DNA from 4 places in the Streptomyces sp. NPDC006208 genome. Region 4 is predicted to be linked to each of the others. Evidence: riboswitches for the same ligand, from Rfam matches in the RefSeq annotation. Region 4 holds a riboswitch; each other region holds the start of a gene.
The links. Region 4 has a riboswitch for cobalamin ahead of metE (5-methyltetrahydropteroyltriglutamate--homocysteine S-methyltransferase). Riboswitches for the same ligand answer to the same signal wherever they lie in the genome.

Region 1: another riboswitch for cobalamin. It lies ahead of ABZ208_RS16365 (ribonucleoside-diphosphate reductase subunit alpha); the one in region 4 lies ahead of metE (5-methyltetrahydropteroyltriglutamate--homocysteine S-methyltransferase).
Region 2: another riboswitch for cobalamin. It lies ahead of ABZ208_RS27600 ((2Fe-2S) ferredoxin domain-containing protein); the one in region 4 lies ahead of metE (5-methyltetrahydropteroyltriglutamate--homocysteine S-methyltransferase).
Region 3: another riboswitch for cobalamin. It lies ahead of ABZ208_RS14315 (prenyltransferase/squalene oxidase repeat-containing protein); the one in region 4 lies ahead of metE (5-methyltetrahydropteroyltriglutamate--homocysteine S-methyltransferase).

Annotation. Positions count from the first base shown of each region.
Region 1 is NZ_JBEXSW010000017.1:109,630-113,780, reverse strand. Features, by position in the region: gene ABZ208_RS16375 (DUF3311 domain-containing protein) at 202-492, shown strand; gene mctP (monocarboxylate uptake permease MctP) at 489-2,117, shown strand; cobalamin riboswitch at 2,247-2,379, shown strand; gene ABZ208_RS16365 (ribonucleoside-diphosphate reductase subunit alpha) at 2,516-4,151, shown strand, end outside.
Region 2 is NZ_JBEXSW010000038.1:15,690-19,840, forward strand. Features, by position in the region: gene ABZ208_RS27595 (hypothetical protein) at 960-1,973, opposite strand; cobalamin riboswitch at 2,201-2,392, shown strand; gene ABZ208_RS27600 ((2Fe-2S) ferredoxin domain-containing protein) at 2,432-2,821, shown strand; gene ABZ208_RS27605 (ABC transporter substrate-binding protein) at 2,954-3,943, shown strand; gene ABZ208_RS27610 (iron ABC transporter permease) at 4,024-4,151, shown strand, end outside.
Region 3 is NZ_JBEXSW010000014.1:158,236-162,386, forward strand. Features, by position in the region: gene ABZ208_RS14305 (BTAD domain-containing putative transcriptional regulator) at 1-516, shown strand, start outside; gene ABZ208_RS14310 (MBL fold metallo-hydrolase) at 844-1,878, shown strand; cobalamin riboswitch at 1,930-2,051, shown strand; gene ABZ208_RS14315 (prenyltransferase/squalene oxidase repeat-containing protein) at 2,163-3,395, shown strand; gene ABZ208_RS14320 (SCO2322 family protein) at 3,395-4,027, shown strand.
Region 4 is NZ_JBEXSW010000013.1:56,948-61,098, forward strand. Features, by position in the region: gene metE (5-methyltetrahydropteroyltriglutamate--homocysteine S-methyltransferase) at 1-1,908, opposite strand, end outside; cobalamin riboswitch at 1,988-2,211, opposite strand; gene ABZ208_RS12810 (DUF1775 domain-containing protein) at 2,441-3,880, shown strand; gene gdhA (NADP-specific glutamate dehydrogenase) at 4,058-4,151, opposite strand, start outside.

The sequences.
Region 1 (4,151 bases), on a different contig from region 4:
ACCTGCCTGATCCGCCGTCAACCGCATGGCGCCGCAACAAGCGTTGCGGCGCTATGTCGCGTTTCCCCCGCCGTGCCCGGAGCCTGGGCACAGTCGTTGCCGTACCGATATACGGACAGGGGGTGACTCGCTTCAAAACCCTCGCCTACATTTCCCTGCGCGTTACAGGTACAGCTGATCAGCGAGGGGACGGAGACAACGATGTCCGCAGTGCCCGAGGCGCCCGATGCGCCCGAACCGCCACAAGCGCCCGAAGCGAGGCAACCCGTCGTCACACCGGTGCGGGTCGTCATCGCCCTCTGCCTCCTCGCGCCCTTCGTGGCCATGCTCTGGGTGAGCTCCTACGCGAAGGTCGAACCGACGTTCATCGGCATGCCGTTCTTCTACTGGTACCAGATGTTCTGGGTCCTGCTGTCGACCGCGCTGACGATGGTCGCGTACCAGCTGTGGCAGCGTGACCAGCGCGCCCGCAAGGGAGGTGCGTCGCAGTGAAGGACGACGTGAACGGCGTCGCACTCGGCGTCTTCATCTTCTTCTTCCTGGCCGTCACGGTCATGGGTTTCCTGGCCTCGCGCTGGCGCAAGGCCGAGAACGAGCACAGCCTCGACGAATGGGGCCTGGGCGGCCGGTCGTTCGGCACCTGGGTGACCTGGTTCCTGCTCGGCGGCGACCTGTACACCGCGTACACCTTCGTCGCCGTCCCTGCGGCCATCTACGCGGCCGGCGCGGCCGGCTTCTTCGCCGTGCCGTACACGATCCTCGTCTACCCGCTGATCTTCACCTTCCTGCCGCGGCTGTGGTCGGTGTCGCACAAGCACGGCTATGTGACGACCTCGGACTTCGTGCGCGGGCGCTTCGGTTCGAAGGGTCTCTCGCTTGCGGTCGCCGTCACGGGCATTCTGGCGACGATGCCGTACATCGCACTGCAGCTCGTCGGTATCCAGGCGGTGCTCGACGTCATGGGCGTCGGCGGCGGCGAGACCACCAACTGGTTCGTCAAGGACCTGCCGCTGCTGATCGCGTTCGGCGTGCTCGCGGCCTACACGTACTCCTCCGGACTGCGTGCACCCGCGCTCATCGCCTTCGTCAAGGACACCCTGATCTACATCGTCATCGCGGTGGCGATCATCTACATCCCGATCAAACTGGGCGGCTTCGACGAGATCTTCGCCAGTGCCGGTGAGAAGTTCGCGACCATCAACGAGTCGACCGGCAAGCCGACCGGTGCCCTGGTACCGGGCGACCTGGGCCAGTGGGGTTACGCCACGCTGGCGCTCGGCTCGGCGCTCGCGCTCTTCATGTACCCGCACTCGATCACCGCGACCCTGTCCTCGCGCAGCCGCGAGGTGATCCGCCGCAACACCACGATCCTGCCGCTGTACTCCCTGATGCTGGGCCTGCTCGCGCTGCTCGGCTTCATGGCGATCGCCGCCGGCGTGGAGGTGGCCAACGGCCAGCTGGCGATTCCGCAGCTGTTCGAGAACATGTTCCCGGACTGGTTCGCCGGTGTGGCCTTCGCCGCCATCGGCATCGGCGCGCTCGTACCGGCGGCGATCATGTCGATCGCCGCGGCCAACCTCTTCACCAGGAACATCTACAAGGACTTCATCAAGCCCGATGCGACCCCGGCGCAGGAGACCAAGGTCTCCAAGCTGGTCTCGCTGCTGGTGAAGGTCGGCGCGCTGGTCTTCGTCCTGACCATGGACAAGACCGTCGCGATCAACTTCCAGCTGCTGGGCGGCATATGGATCCTGCAGACTTTCCCGGCCCTGGTCGGCGGTCTGTTCACCCGCTGGTTCCACCGCTGGGCGCTGCTCGCCGGCTGGGCGGTCGGCATGGTCTACGGCACCTGGACCGCGTACGGCGTCGCGACCCCGGCCCAGAAGCACTTCGGCGGCTCGTCCGATGTCATCCCCGGCATCGGTGAGATCGGCTACATCGGCCTCACCGCGTTCGTGCTGAACGTCGTCGTCACCGTGGTCCTCACCTTCGTCCTGCGGGCGGCCAAGGCCCCCGACGGCGTCGACGAGACCAGCCCGTCCGACTACACGGCGGACGCGGGCGACCCGGGCGTCCAGGTCGAACTCCCGCCGGCCACAGCGGGCGCCGGTCACTGACCGACCCACCGCCAACCAACAGCGGGCCGCCGGGAAACCGGCGGCCCGCTCTCGTCCACGACGAGAGCAAAACGGGCAACAACCTACCCACCGACACAACATGTGGTGGGTGACGCAACGGGCCGCCCCCACATGTATGCTCATGCTCGCTGTCGCCGCAGGGGAATCCGGTGCGAATCCGGAACTGTCCCGCAACGGTGTGATGTGGTGCACTTTGCCGCGCCCACAAGTCCGAGGACCTGCCGACGGTGCATCCGGTTCGACCGACCCGGGTGCCAAGACGTCCGGGTCTCGCGGTTGGGCCGGTGGACGCCGTGCACGGTGCTGCCCGCTGCGGCACGTACGCCGCACGGCCTTCCCCTCCCCCGCCGGTCCGGAACCGAGCGAGGGAGCACCACGTGACGATCGCGCCGGCCGATCCGGCCTCAGGCACCGTCGAGCAGACGGCCGACGGCCCCGGGACCGCGCTCCTGCGGCTCCTGACCGAGCTCACGGCCGACCTGCCCGACACCGACCCCGGCAGGGTCGCCGCCGCCGCGCTGCGCGGCCGGCACGCCGGGTCCGACGAGGCCGAACTGCGCTCCCTCGCCACCGACGCCGCCGCCGGACTGATCTCCGAGGACCCCGCCTACTCCCGGCTCGCCGCCCGGCTGCTGACCCGCACGATCGCCGAAGAAGCCGCCGGGCAGGGCGCGGTGTGCTTCTCCGCATCGGTCGCCGTGGGGCACCGCGAAGGCCTGATCGCCGACCGTACGGCCGAGTTCGTGACGCGGCACACGGCCCGCCTCGACGCCCTGATCGACCAGGGCGCCGACGACCGGTTCGGCTACTTCGGGCTGCGCACCCTCTACAGCCGCTATCTGCTGCGCCACCCGATCACCCGTCAGGTGATCGAGACCCCGCAGCACTTCATGCTGCGCGTGGCCGCCGGGCTCGCCGAGGACACCGCGTCCGACGGCGAGAGGGGGGCCCGCGCCCTGGACGAAGTCGCCGCACTCTACGGCCTGATGAGCCGGCTCGACTACCTCCCCTCCTCCCCCACGCTCTTCAACTCCGGCACCCGTCACCCGCAGATGTCGTCCTGCTATCTGCTGGACTCGCCGCTCGACGAGCTCGACTCGATCTACGACCGGTACCACCAGGTCGCCCGCCTCTCCAAGCACGCCGGCGGCATCGGGCTCTCGTACTCCCGTATCCGCGCCCGCGGTTCCCTCATCCGCGGCACCAACGGGCACTCCAACGGCATCGTGCCGTTCCTGAAGACCCTCGACGCCTCGGTCGCCGCGGTGAACCAGGGCGGCCGGCGCAAGGGCGCTGCCGCCATCTACCTCGAGACCTGGCACGCGGACATCGAGGAGTTCCTCGAGCTGCGTGACAACACCGGTGAGGACGCGCGGCGTACCCACAACCTGAACCTCGCACACTGGGTCCCCGACGAGTTCATGCGCCGTGTCGAGGCGGACGCCGACTGGTCGCTGTTCTCGCCCGCCGACGTACCCGGGCTGGTCGACCTGTGGGGCGAGGAGTTCGACACCGCCTACCGCAAGGCCGAGGCAGCGGGCCTGGCCCGCAAGACCATCGCGGCACGCGACCTGTACGGCCGGATGATGCGCACCCTCGCCCAGACCGGCAACGGCTGGATGACCTTCAAGGACGCGTCCAACCGCACCGCCAACCAGACCGCCGAGCCGGGCCGGGTCGTCCACTCCTCGAACCTGTGCACCGAGATCCTCGAGGTCACGGACGACGGCGAGACGGCTGTCTGCAACCTCGGCTCGGTCAACCTCGGTTCGTTCGTCCTCCCGTCCGGCGACCTCGACTGGCAGCGCCTCGACGAGACCGTCCACACCGCCGTGACCTTCCTGGACCGGGTCGTCGACATCAACTTCTACCCGACCGAGCAGGCCGGGCGTTCCAACGCCAAGTGGCGGCCGGTGGGCCTGGGCGCGATGGGCCTGCAGGACGTCTTCTTCAAGCTCCGGCTGCCGTTCGACTCGCCCGCGGCCAAGGCGCTCTCCACGAAGATCGCCGAGC
Region 2 (4,151 bases), on a different contig from region 4:
TGTCCGCCCGCCCGGCGATGCGCCGAGAAACGACTTCAGGCAACCGCGGCCGACCCGCGACCCACTGGAGGGATGGAGCCATCGGGGCCGGAGTTCACCGGCCCCGTCGTACGGCGCACCAAGGGGCTTTCGTTCCCGGACACGGCCGAGGAGGCTGCAATGGCTTGCTACGGAGCAGAAGCGCACGGAGAACGAGGCCGGGAGCGCCTCGACCGGAGCGGTCCCGCCCCCGTCGCCGCCTTCTGCAACCCGTTCAAGGACGGCATTCCTGAGGCGTTCGTCCTCACAGAGGACGAGGACGGGTGGGGGCACGTCCGGTATCTGTCCCAGGATCCGCCCGGGACCGGAAGATGGTTCCTCCGGGAGCTGCCGGGTCGGCCCTCTACGGCAACCGCGGTCGTGGTGACGGTCCAGGGGCTGACCGTCAGCGCGCACTGGACCGACGTGTCCGGCAACCTCTGGTGGGCGCCGCTCACACCGGGCGGCTTCGGCGATCGACCGGAAACGGCCGGGCGTCGAGGAGTTCCGGCGAACGGCGGCAAGCCGGCGGGCCGTTGGCCGACGGCAACCCGGCCCTGCCGGTGCCCGAGGGCGGCCGCGCGCCCACCAGTTGCGTCGGCCACCGGGAGATCGACGGTAAGGGCGTGGTCATCGCCCCCGCCGACGGCGGCCCCAAGAACCCGCCTGGTACCACAACTTGCGCGCCGACCCCTCCTGCCGGCCGCCGCCGCGACCCTTGCTTGCCGGGAATCGCCCGCCCACCCACAGGTCCGCGAGTACGGGCGGCCGCGAAGCCGCTGCTCGACGGGGTTCGGCCGGGGAACGGCGCCCGTGCGGAGACGCGAAGTCGCCGTCGTGGCAGGCGCCGCCACGACGGCGACTTCGCGTCCCTCCGGCCGGCTTCGGGTCAGCGGCCGGGCAATGACCTCGGAGTCCCGGACTTCATGAACACGGATCCTTCAGTGAGTCGAACCGCATTCCACCCAATTTCCTCCGGAATCGTAGCAGGCGAAGGGGGTGGCAATGTTTCCGGTGTCATTGGAAAGCTCTGCGACGATCTCATCTCCCTTCCAGATGGTGTACGTCTCCATAATCTGCCACACCCGGTAGATCTTGTTGAATGAGCTGGTGTTCACGATGCTTCGAGTCTCCGTAGAACTCACGGATTCCTTGAGGGTGATTGACTCACTCTGCCTGTAAGACTTTTCGAACGAGGCGTTGATCGTGGTGGTGATCGCCTCCCATCCGCCCTTCGCTTCCAAGCCCAGCTTCGTGATGAACTGGGTTTCCACGGTGGAGGAACGCTCGACACCGCTAATCGTCGCAATCGTCCAGCTCAGGCTCTCGTCCGGGGCGAGCGAGTACGACTGGCCGGAGAGGTTCCACCAGACCTCCCGGGTCACGGCCCCCTTTGAGTCGTGGGGGTTCTCCCCCTGCCCCACCAGGAAATTGTGTGCATCCGCTTCGGTCGGATACTTATTGGTCGCGGAGGCGCTGGGCGGGCCATCGCTCAGGACGCTCATATTGGGCACATAGTTGATTCTGGGGTCCCTGCGGGGGTTCACGTCGCCCGGCTGCGAGGCGGTGACGGTCAGGACGTCGATCAAGGCTCCCGAGTTGGCGGCCCTGACCAGCCAGGCGTCGTTGACCTTGCCTGAGTGCTCCTCCGTCTTGCCTCCGGGAGTCACCTTGTAACTCTTCCCGGAGAGCGAACCATCACGATTGATCAGGACGACCTGTATGGGAATCTGCAGATCGTTGTGGAACACCACTTTCTGCTCTGTCGTCGTGGGGTTGGGCTGGAAGGTGCCTTTCGCGTACTTCTTGAGATCCGCGAAACTGTCGGTAGCAGGCCGGCCGTGCAGTGAGTGCGGACCGCCTTCGGCCGCAGCCCTTGCCGTCGTCCCGAACCGGAACCAGCGCCCGGCCCGGCGGGCACTGTGCCCGTGCCGATGCCCGGACTGCCCGACCACGACGGACCCCACCTCGAGTTGGTGTTCCGCCTCACCGACCTCCGCCCGCCCCACCAGGGGCCGCCGGCATGTGCGGACGGTCCCGTGACGAACCGTTCGGAGTGACTCCGGACCGGCCAGCTTGTACAGAGCGCGCGAGAGCCTGCGGGGGCGTGTGTCGCCCGCGCCCGGGGGGGCGTGTGCCGCCGTTCGCCCCGGCCTGTCCGGCGCCCGGGCTTATGACGTGGAGCGTCCTTCTGCCATGATGTCCCGCGAAATAGGCGACGGCGGAACGAGGAAGCCGGTGTGAATCCGGCGCGGTCCCGCCACTGTGATCGGCGAGCGGATCCCGAACAGACCACTGCCCGGATGCGGGTGGGAAGGCCGGGACGAGCGTTGACCCGAGAGCCAGGAGACTCACGCGGTCGCCTCCTCGAAGTGACTGGGGCGGATTTCCCCGGAGAGGAGGGCTCGTCGGGATGCCCAGGAGACCATCGTCGGCCGGTGCGGTTCCGTGCCGGGTCGTGGTGTGCCGGGACTGTTGCTGTGGCAGTCCCAAGGTGACCGGGGTCGACCACGGGAAGCAGACCGCGCGTCTCGCCGAGGACGCGCCCGTCCGTGTCTCCGGCTGTCTCGACGTGTGCGACCAGGCGAACGTGATCGTCGTGCAGCCCTCGTCCGAGGGGCGCGCCGCGGGCGGCCGGGCGGCCTGGTTCGGCCTCGTCAACGACCCCGCCGCGACCGAGGACATCGCCGCCTGGGTACGGGCGGGCGGACCGGGCGTCGCCGCGCCACCGGACATCCTCGAGCTCTACGCCTTCACCCCGCCTCGGCGCGCCCGGTCCGTGCCGCTCCCCGACGCCGGCTGAGCCGCGGACGCCCCACCACCTTTCCCACGTCTGACCGAACGTCTTCCGACGACGAGTCTCTCGATTTTGACCAGCCTCCGGACCGCTGTCCGGACCGTTCAGGACCACCCCTGCGGTGAGAGGATCCACCACATGATGGGCAAGCGCCCGATATCCCTGCTGTCGGCCATGGCCGCGGCCCTACTGATATCCGGATGCGGCGGCACCGCAGCCCGGGACGACGCCTCGTCGGCGGACTCCACTGCCAAGGGGTTTCCGGTCACCGTGTCCAACTGCGGTGTGAAGACGACCTATCAGCGTCCCCCGCAGCGTTCGGTGTCGATGAACCAGCACGCGACCGAGGTCATGCTGGCACTGGGTCTGAAGAAGTCGATGGTGGGAACCGCCTATCTCGATGACAAGATCCTGCCGGAGTATCAGGAGGCCTACGACGGGATCAAGGTCCTGGCGAAGGAGTACCCCTCGTTCGAGACGCTGCTGACCGCCGAACCGGACTTCACCTACGGCGGTTTCGCCAGCACCTTCGACGAGAAGGAAGGGCGCAGCCGCGACGCACTCTCCAAGGCGGGGGTCAACTCCTATCTGAACATCGAGGAGTGCCCGTCCGGTCCGGTGACGATGGCCACGATGGACCAGGAGATCCGGAACGTGGCGAAGATCTTCGGCGTGCCGGACCGGGCGGAGCGGCAGTTGAAGAAGCTCCACGGCACGCTGGACAGGGTCGAGGGCAAGCTCGCCGGCGTCACCCCGGTGAAGATCTTCGTGTACGACAGCGGCGACAAGACCGCCTTCACCGCGGGCGGCGCGGGCATCGGCAACGAGATGATCAACCAGGCCGGCGGGGTGAACCTCTTCGCCGAGCTGGACAAGGCGTTCGGTGACGTGTCGTTCGAGCAGGTGGCCGAGCGCGCGCCCGAGGTGATCGTCATCTACGACTACGGCGACCAGTCCGTCGAGGACAAGAAGAAGTTCCTCCTCGCGAACCCGGCGCTGAAGGACGTACCCGCCATCAAGCACAAGCGGTTCGCGGTGCTGCCGTTGTCGTCCACGGTGCTGGGAGTCCGGGTGCCGTCCGGCGTGGAGTCCCTGGCCCGCCAGCTCCACCCGGACCGATTCAAGTGACCGACGCCACGGGCGTGTCGGAGGCGACGGAGGCGAAAGCGACGCCCGGGGCGACCGGCGCGACGAGTGAGCGGACGGCGGTGGCCGGTGCCCCCGCCGTCCGCCGCTCAGGGATCCCCTACCCGGTCGTGCTCCTGCTGCTGGCCGCGCTGCTGGCCGTCGCGGCCACCCTTGGGATCGCGGCCGGGTCCATCAGCGTCCCGGCCGA
Region 3 (4,151 bases), on a different contig from region 4:
ATGCGGTCGATGAGCCGGTTCATGCGGGGGGAGGTGCACACAGCGTTTGCCGACGCGCGGGCGGCGCTCGCCGCGGCGGAGCGCAACGGCCGCCCGATACCGATCAGCCAGCGCCTGCTCTCCCTTGCGGACGGTCATGAGGCGCTCGGCGAACGGGGGGAGGCGCGGGCGGTGCTGCTGCGGGGTGAGGAACTGCTGCGCGAGGCCGGCGACCCGCTGTTGCTGGCGTTGACGCTGACACGGCTGGGGTCGGTCACGGACGACCTTGCGGAGGCGGAACGCCGCCATCGCCAGGCGCTGGCGCTGCACGCGGGCATCTCGCGGCGCTCGGAGCCGCACCGCACGCGACTCGAGATGGAGATCCGCCGCCGCCTGGGTCGGTCGTACGCGGCGGCAGGAGCGCGGGCACGGGCACGACGGGAGTTCCGGGCGGCACTGGCCCTGGAGCGAGCGGCAGAACACCCGGAGCTGCAGGAGCAGTTACGGGCTTCGCTGGCGGAGGCGGACAGCGAGTGACCCGGCGTCACCGGCGGGGCGCCCGGGCGTCACCGACGGGGAACTGTGCGCGGGTTCCCGGTCGGTGCGGGCCGAGGACCCGAACGGTGGAGCTTCGACGGAGCCCGCGGCAGGCCGACCGGAGCCCGTTCGCCCCTTGCGGACATTTCCGCAAGGGCTTCCCTGCAGCGTCCTTGCACGCCATCCTGACGGTGCATCAGTTCCACGTGACCACAGGGGGCAACGAGCGTGCCGTCGACGAAGGACGAAGCGGGACACGAGCCGAGAGGCGAACGGACGAGCGCGCCGGAAGGCCGTCCCTCCACCACCCGGGCGACCGACCCCCACGTGACCGACCACGGCGGTGGGGTGCGCTCCCTCCGGGTACCCATTCCGGACAACCCCCTCGGGCACACCCTGGTCCATCTGCTCGACACCGACCGCGGTCCCGTCCTCATCGACACCGGCTGGGACGACCCCGCGTCCTGGGACACCCTCACCGCCGGCCTGACCGCGTGCGGCACCTCGGTCGCCGAGGTCCACGGCGTCGTCGTCACCCACCACCACCCCGACCACCACGGCCTGTCCGGACAGGTCCGCGAGGCGTCCGGCGCCTGGATCGCGATGCACGCCGCCGACGCCATGGTGGTACGCCGCACCCGGGAGGCCGAGCCGGGGCTGTGGCTCGACTACCTGGCCGACAAGCTCACCCGGGCCGGCGCCCCCGAGGAGCACACCGCCCCGCTGCACGCCGCCCGCGCCGCCGGGCACACGGGCAGCCTCCCCGGGCTGCGCGCGGCGCTTCCCGACCGGGAGATCGTCCCCGGCGAGCTGCTCGACCTCGCGGGCCGCAGGCTGCGCGCCGTATGGACCCCCGGCCACACCCCCGGCCATGTCTGCCTGCACCTCGAGGAGACCCATCCCGCCCGGCTCGCGGGCAACGGCCGGCTGTTCTCCGGCGACCATCTCCTCCCCGAGATCACCCCGCACATCGGCCTGTACGAGGACCCGGACGACGCCACGGTCACCGACCCGCTCGGCGACTACCTCGACTCCCTGGAGCGCATCGGCCGCCTCGCCCCCGCCGAGGTGCTCCCCGCGCACCAGCACGCCTTCACCGATGCGACCGGCCGGGTCAGGGAGCTGCTCGTCCACCACGAGGAGCGCCTGGCCGGCCTGCTCGCCCTGCTGGCGCAGCCGCTCACCCCGTGGCAGGTCGCCGAGCGGATGGAGTGGAACCGCCCCTGGGACGAGATCCCCTACGGCTCGCGCAACATCGCGGTCTCGGAGGCGGAGGCCCATCTGCGCAGGCTCGTGAAGCTCGGCCGCGCGGAGGTGGTGCCGGGCAGCGCACCCGCCCTGTACGTGGCGTCCGAACCGTGACCTTGCCCTGTGACCTGCGCCCCGCCGCCGCCCGGTGACCGGCCGGTACAGTAAGCATGTCGTCATCATGCCCGTACGGGGGGAAGCCGGTGCAAATCCGGCACTGACCCGCAACCGTGAGCCGCCGTCACCGGCGGCGAGTCGGAATGCCTCGTACGCGTTCGTGACCGGCTCGTGCTCACCGGGACCCGCCCGGTGGCCGGCACCGTCGAGGGATACGGAGCCGAGCCTGGTGCCTCAGTGTGCCTGCGCCCGGCCCTGAAGCAGGAGAGGCACCACCCGCCATGACCACCGTTCGCCGCTGCGCAGCAGCACTCGCCGTCTCCGCCGCGCTCGGACTGGCCGTGGTACCGGCCGCCTTCGCCGCGCCGAGCCCCACCCCGTCCGCGGCGCTGCCGTCCGGCCTGTACGGCACGGGCGACCCGACGTATGACGGTGTCTGGCGGCAGTCGCTGGCGCTGCTCGCCCAGGACACGGCCGGTTTCGTGCCCGCCGAGGCGGCCGTGGACTGGCTGACCGGGCAGCAGTGCGCGGACGGCGGCTTCCCCTCGTACCGCGCCGACGCGGCGAAGGCGTGCGACGCCAAGCTTCCGCTGGACACCAACGCGAGCGCCGCCGCCGTGCAGGCACTCGCCGCGCTCGGCGGGCAGGACGCCGCCGTGGACAAGACGGTCGGCTGGCTGAAGTCCGTACAGAACAAGGACGGCGGCTGGGGCTACAACCCGGGCGGGGCCTCCGACGCGAACTCCACCTCCATCGTCATCGGCGCGCTCGCCGCGGCCGGTCACCAGCCGGCCGACGTGACGTCGAAGGACGGCAGGACTCCGTACGACGCGCTCCTGACGTTCGCCAAGCCGTGCGGCGGCAAGGACGGCGGGGCGTTCGTGTACCAGGTCAAGAGCCCCGGCATCGTCGCCGACTCCACCGCTGCCGCGGTGCTCGGCGCGCACGGCAAGGGCCTCGTCGTGACGGCGGGCTCGAAGGACGGCAAGGGCACGGCCTGCGAGAAGGCGACGACGATCGAGGGGGCGGCCCACAACGGCGCGGCGTACCTCGCGAACGGGCTTGCCAAGACCGGGTACTTCAACACTCCGCCGATGCCGGGCGCCGAGGACTCGGCGCCCAAGCCGGACTTCGGGAACACGGCGGACGCGGTCGTCGCACTGACCGCTCAGGGCCTGACCGAGCAGGCGAAGAAGCCGCTGACGTGGCTGGAGCAGAACGCGGCCGCCTGGGCCAAGGAGAGCGGCCCCGCCGCCTATGCCCAGCTGATCCTCGCGGCCCACGCGGCCGGCGCGGACCCGGCCGACTTCGGCGGCCAGAACCTGGTGACCGCGCTCAACGCGACGGGCCCCGCGCCGAAGAAGGCGTCGCCCTCGCCCGCCCCCTCCTCGCGTGACGAGAAGAAGGACGAGGAGTCCGAGTCCCTGTCCATGTGGTGGATCGTGGGTGCGATCTTCGTCGCCAGCGTCGGCGCCGGCTTCCTGATCAGCGGCCGCAGGAAGCCGCGGCAGTGATGCGCACGCGTTTCCTGGCGTTCGTGCTCGGCACCGTCCTCACGGTGCTGAGCGCGGCGCCCGCGCAGGCGGCCGGCTACCGCTACTGGTCGTTCTGGCAGAGCAGCGGGGCGAAGTGGACGTACGCCACCGAGGGCCCGGCCACGGCGCGGCCCGCCGACGGGTCCGTGAACGGGTTCCGGTTCTCGGTGAGCGAGGACAGCGGGGACTCGGCGCAGCCGCGCCGGGGCCCGGACTTCGCGGCGATATGCGCGAAGACGCCGGCGAAGGACGGCAGGAAGCGGATCGCGCTCGTCATCGACCCCGGCACGGCGGGCGACGCCCCTCAGAGCGAGGCCCCGCCCGCGCTGCGCACGGCGTGCGCGCAGGTCGCGGAAGGCGCGACGAGCGCGGAGGCGCTCGCGGCAGTGGCGAAACCGCTGCGCTACAACAGCCAGGCCCTGCTGTGCGCGATCTCGGGCTACCCGAAGTCGGGCTGCGGCGAGCAGGTCTCGGCGCAGGAGAGCCCGTCGCGGGACGCGAAGGACAGCTCGGGCGGCGGCCCGTCACTCGGTGTGGTGGCGGGCATCGCGGCGGTACTGGGTCTGGGCGTGGCGGCGCTGTGGCAGTCCCGCCGCCGGCGCACCCCATGACGCCTGCGCCTGCCCCAAGGCCGCACGACCCGTCCGGCCCGGCCGCCACGCAGCCCACGTCGGACGCCGCCTCCTCACCGGAGGCGGAGGCCCGCCGCGAGCCCGTGCCGGGCAATGCTTCGGC
Region 4 (4,151 bases):
CGGCAGGGTCTCGCGCAGGGCGGGCTCGTCCACCTGGATCACCGATGTGCCGGCCTCCTCGAGGTCGTTCACCTCGTCCCTCAGGGCCAGCGCGACCTGGCGGGCGGTCTCACCGAGCGGCTGGTCGTCGCGGACGAAGGACCAGGCGAGCATGGTGACCGGGCCGGTGAGCATGCCCTTGACCGGGCGGTCGGTGAGCGACTGGGCGTAGCGCGTCCAGCGCAGGGTCATCGGCTCGGGGCGGGAGATGTCACCGGCGAGGATCGGCGGGCGGACGTAGCGGGTGCCGTACGACTGGACCCAGCCGTGCCGGGTGGCGAGGTAGCCGGTGAGCTGCTCGGCGAAGTACTGGACCATGTCGTTGCGTTCGGGCTCGCCGTGCACCAGGACGTCGATGCCGGCCTTCTCCTGGAAGGCGATCACCTCGCGGATCTCCGCCTCGATGCGCCCCTCGTACGCATCCTGCCCGATCCGGCCGGCCCGCAACTCCGCCCGTGCGGCGCGCAGCTCGCCGGTCTGCGGGAAGGAGCCGATGGTGGTCGTCGGCAACAGCGGCAGACCGAGGTGGGTGCGCTGCGCCACGGCCCGCTCCGGGTACGGCTGCGGGCGGCGGGCGTCCGCGCCGGTGACCGCGGCCGTTCGGGCCCGTACGGCGGGGTCGTGGGTGAGTGCCGAGGCGGCGCGTGAAGCCAGGGCGGCACGGTTGGCGGCAAGTTCCGCGGCAATGGCGTCCGTGCCCCGGGCGAGCCCGCGGGCGAGGATGACGGTCTCGGTGGTCTTCTGCCGGGCGAAGGCGAGCCAGCGGGCGATGTGCGGGTCGATGTCCCGTTCGGTGGTGACATCGAGCGGCACGTGCAGCAGGGAGCAGGAGGCGGAGACGTCGACCCGGTCGGCGAGAGCGAGCAGGGTGCCGAGTGTGGCCAGTGACTTCTCGAAGTCGTTGATCCAGATGTTGCGTCCGTCGACGACACCCGCGACCAGCCGCTTGCCGGGCAGCCCGCCGACCGCCGCGAGGTCGTCGAGGTTGCCTGCGGCGGGCCCCGTGAAGTCCATGGCCAGCCCGTCGACGGGTGCCTTCGCGAGGACGGGAAGGGCCTCGCCCAGCCGGTCGAAGTACGAGGCGACGAGCAGCTTCGGCCGCTCCATGAGCGCGCCCAGCTCGCGGTAGGCGCGTGCGGCCGCGTTCAGCTCGGCCGGGGTGCGGTCCTGCACGAGAGCGGGCTCGTCGAGCTGCACCCACTCCGCGCCCGATGCGCGCAGTTCGGAGAGCACCTGTGCGTAGACGGGCAGCAGCCGGTCCAGCAGCGTGAGAGGTTCGAAGTCGGGAGCGACGCCCGGCGCGGGCTTGGCCAGCAGCAGATACGTCACGGGCCCGAGCAGCACGGGCCGGGCGGTCAGGCCCAGGGCGCGCGCCTCGGTGAACTCACCGACCTGTTTGCCGGAGTCGGCGCGGAAGACGGTGTACGGCCCGAGTTCGGGAACGAGGTAGTGGTAGTTGGTGTCGAACCACTTGGTCATCTCGAGCGGCAGCACGTCCTGGGCACCGCGGGCCATGGCGAAGTACCCGTCCAGCGCGTCCTTTTGGACGGCAGCGCGATGGCGGACCGGGATCGCACCGACCATCACACTGGTGTCCAGGACATGGTCGTAGTACGAGAAGTCACCGGTCGGGACCTCGTGGAGGCCGGCGTCGGCGAGTTGCTGCCAGTTGGCGCTGCGCAGCCGGGCGGCGGTGCGGTGCAGGTCCTGCGCCGAGACCCGGCCCTTCCAGTAGCCTTCGACGGCCTTCTTCAGCTCCCGGTTCGGGCCCTGCCGGGGGTGGCCGTACACGGTGGGTGTCACCGAACTGGTCACGGAACTGGTCACGGAACTCTCCTTCGCGAGTCGTGGGACGACCCCGGGCCGCATAGGGCGCGCGAAGGAACGGGGCAGCCGTGCCACCCGTACCGCCGACCCGCCCACGAGGTCACCGAGATCTCCGTGCGCGTCGTCGCACACGGGCAGTGGCAGGTCTTCGGACTCATGGGCGCGCCTCATGTCGGGCGAGGCACCTACTGGCCGTCGCTTCCCGGACCCGTACGACGGATCCAGTGCGTATGACGGCGATCGTTCCCACATACCGCTGCGGGGCAGTCCCGGATTCTCACCGGGTTCCCTCTTGCGACGCTCCTGCCTGGAGGGCAGGGGCGAACCAGCTGCGCGGCCAGCCTACGCCAGGGGGTGCACCACGGGGGCCGAGCGCCCTGTCTCCTGCTCCGCACCCGCTCCACAGCGGCCGCGGCAACGACCCGGTCCCTCAGCGGCGGGGGTGGACCCGCAACGGGGCCGACGCGAAGCGGCGTGACCCCGCTCGGGGACGCCTTGAGTCCCCGGGCCTGCGAATACGTATTGCCGGGATGTGGCGGTGCGGGGCGGCGAGGACGTGGATGATGGGCGCGGCATGACCGCGACCACCCGCTCCTGCGCACCCTCCGTGAGCCGCTGCCCCGCCGACGGCGGACAGGCCGAGCGGTGGCTGCGGGCTGGGCTCTTCGCGGTGATCAGTACGGTGCTGGCCGCGGCGGGCCATCATCTGGGATCGAAGGACCCGGTGCTGTGGCCGCGGCTGCTGGGGGCGGGGGTCATGGTGTTCCTCGCCGCCCTGCCGGGTGCGGGGCGTGCCCGTAGGCCGGCCCCGGTGCTGGCGGCGACGCTCGCCGCGCAACTGGTGCTGCACCGCGGTCTGTCCATGAGTTCCGGGGCGAGTGCAGTACCGGCGCACCGGGCCCATGGGGCTGCGGGCCAGGAGTACGCGACCCACCACAGCGTCTCGCTGATGCTCGTGGCGCATGTCGTGGCGGCCGCGTCCGTCGCCGTGCTGATGCAGCGCGCCGACCGGCGGCTGTCCGAGCTGCCGCATGCCGCGGGGCGATGGGTCGAGGCCGCCGCCGTCGCACTGGCCGCCGCGGCGGGGCGGCTGTCGCTGCGGCCTGCCGACCGGACGGGTCGGCAGGCCGTGCCGATGCCCGCCGCCCGTCGCCCTGTCCCGCTGCGGGCGCGGCTTGTTCATGTCGTGGTGCGCAGGGGGCCACCGGGGGCGGGGTGTTCCGTCGCCGTCCCCCTCGTCACGCGCCGATCAGCGCCGCACCCGAAAGAGCCCGCACACATGAACACATCACGCATCTCCCGGTCCGTCAGCCGCCTCGGGCTGGTCAGCGCCGCCGCGCTGGTCACCGTCGTCGCCGGGGCGACGACCGCGGCCGCGCACGCCGGGGTGACCGCCTCCGACGCCCGTGCGCTCGCCGAGAACGTCACCCTGACCTTCACCTCCGAGGCCGAGTCGGACACCGCCGGCATCAAGGAGCTGCGGATCGTCCTGCCCGAGGGCATCGCACCGGACGCGGTCACGCTCAAGGACGCCCCGAAGGGATGGAAGCTGACACCCACCGCGGAGGGTTACACGGTGGGCGGCACCACGCTCCAGACTGGTACGGACGCCGAGTACAGCGTCGTCGTACGACAGTTGCCGGATGCGACGTCCCTGGCGTTCAAGACCGTCGAGACATACGGCGACGGGAAGGTCGCGCGGTGGATCGAGGTGCCGGGCGACGGTGAGCAAGTGGAGAATCCGGCACCGCTGCTCAAGCTGGAGCCTGCCGCACGCGGCGCGAAGCCGATCACGCCGAGCCCGAGCACAAGCCCGGCCACGGACGGCAAGCCGTCCTCGGACGGGAGCGCGCCCGCGAAGTCTCCTGCGTCATCGGCGTCGCAGCCGGCGAAGGCCGGCAAGGAGAGCGACAGCGGCACCACGGGTGTCATCGTCGGTGTGATCGCTGCCGTGGCCGTCCTGGGCGCGGGCGGAGCGCTGTGGTTCAAGCGCCGTAACAGCGCCTCGGCATAGGGTCCGGCACGCGCGGGCCGCGAGCGTGCTGCCGCTCACGGTCCGCCGTGTGATCGCGGCCGCTGGGTGATCTCCCGTGCCGCGCGGATGCCCGCGCGGCACGGGGGCCCGCCCTGTCCGACGAAGCCCTGATCGCCCCCTGATCGCATTGGCCGAACAGCCCGCCGGATCAGCCGGTCAGATCAGCCCCTGCGCGAGCATCGCGTCGGCGACCCGCTCGAACCCCGCGATATTGGCCCCGGTCACATAGTCCCCGGGCACCCCGTAACGC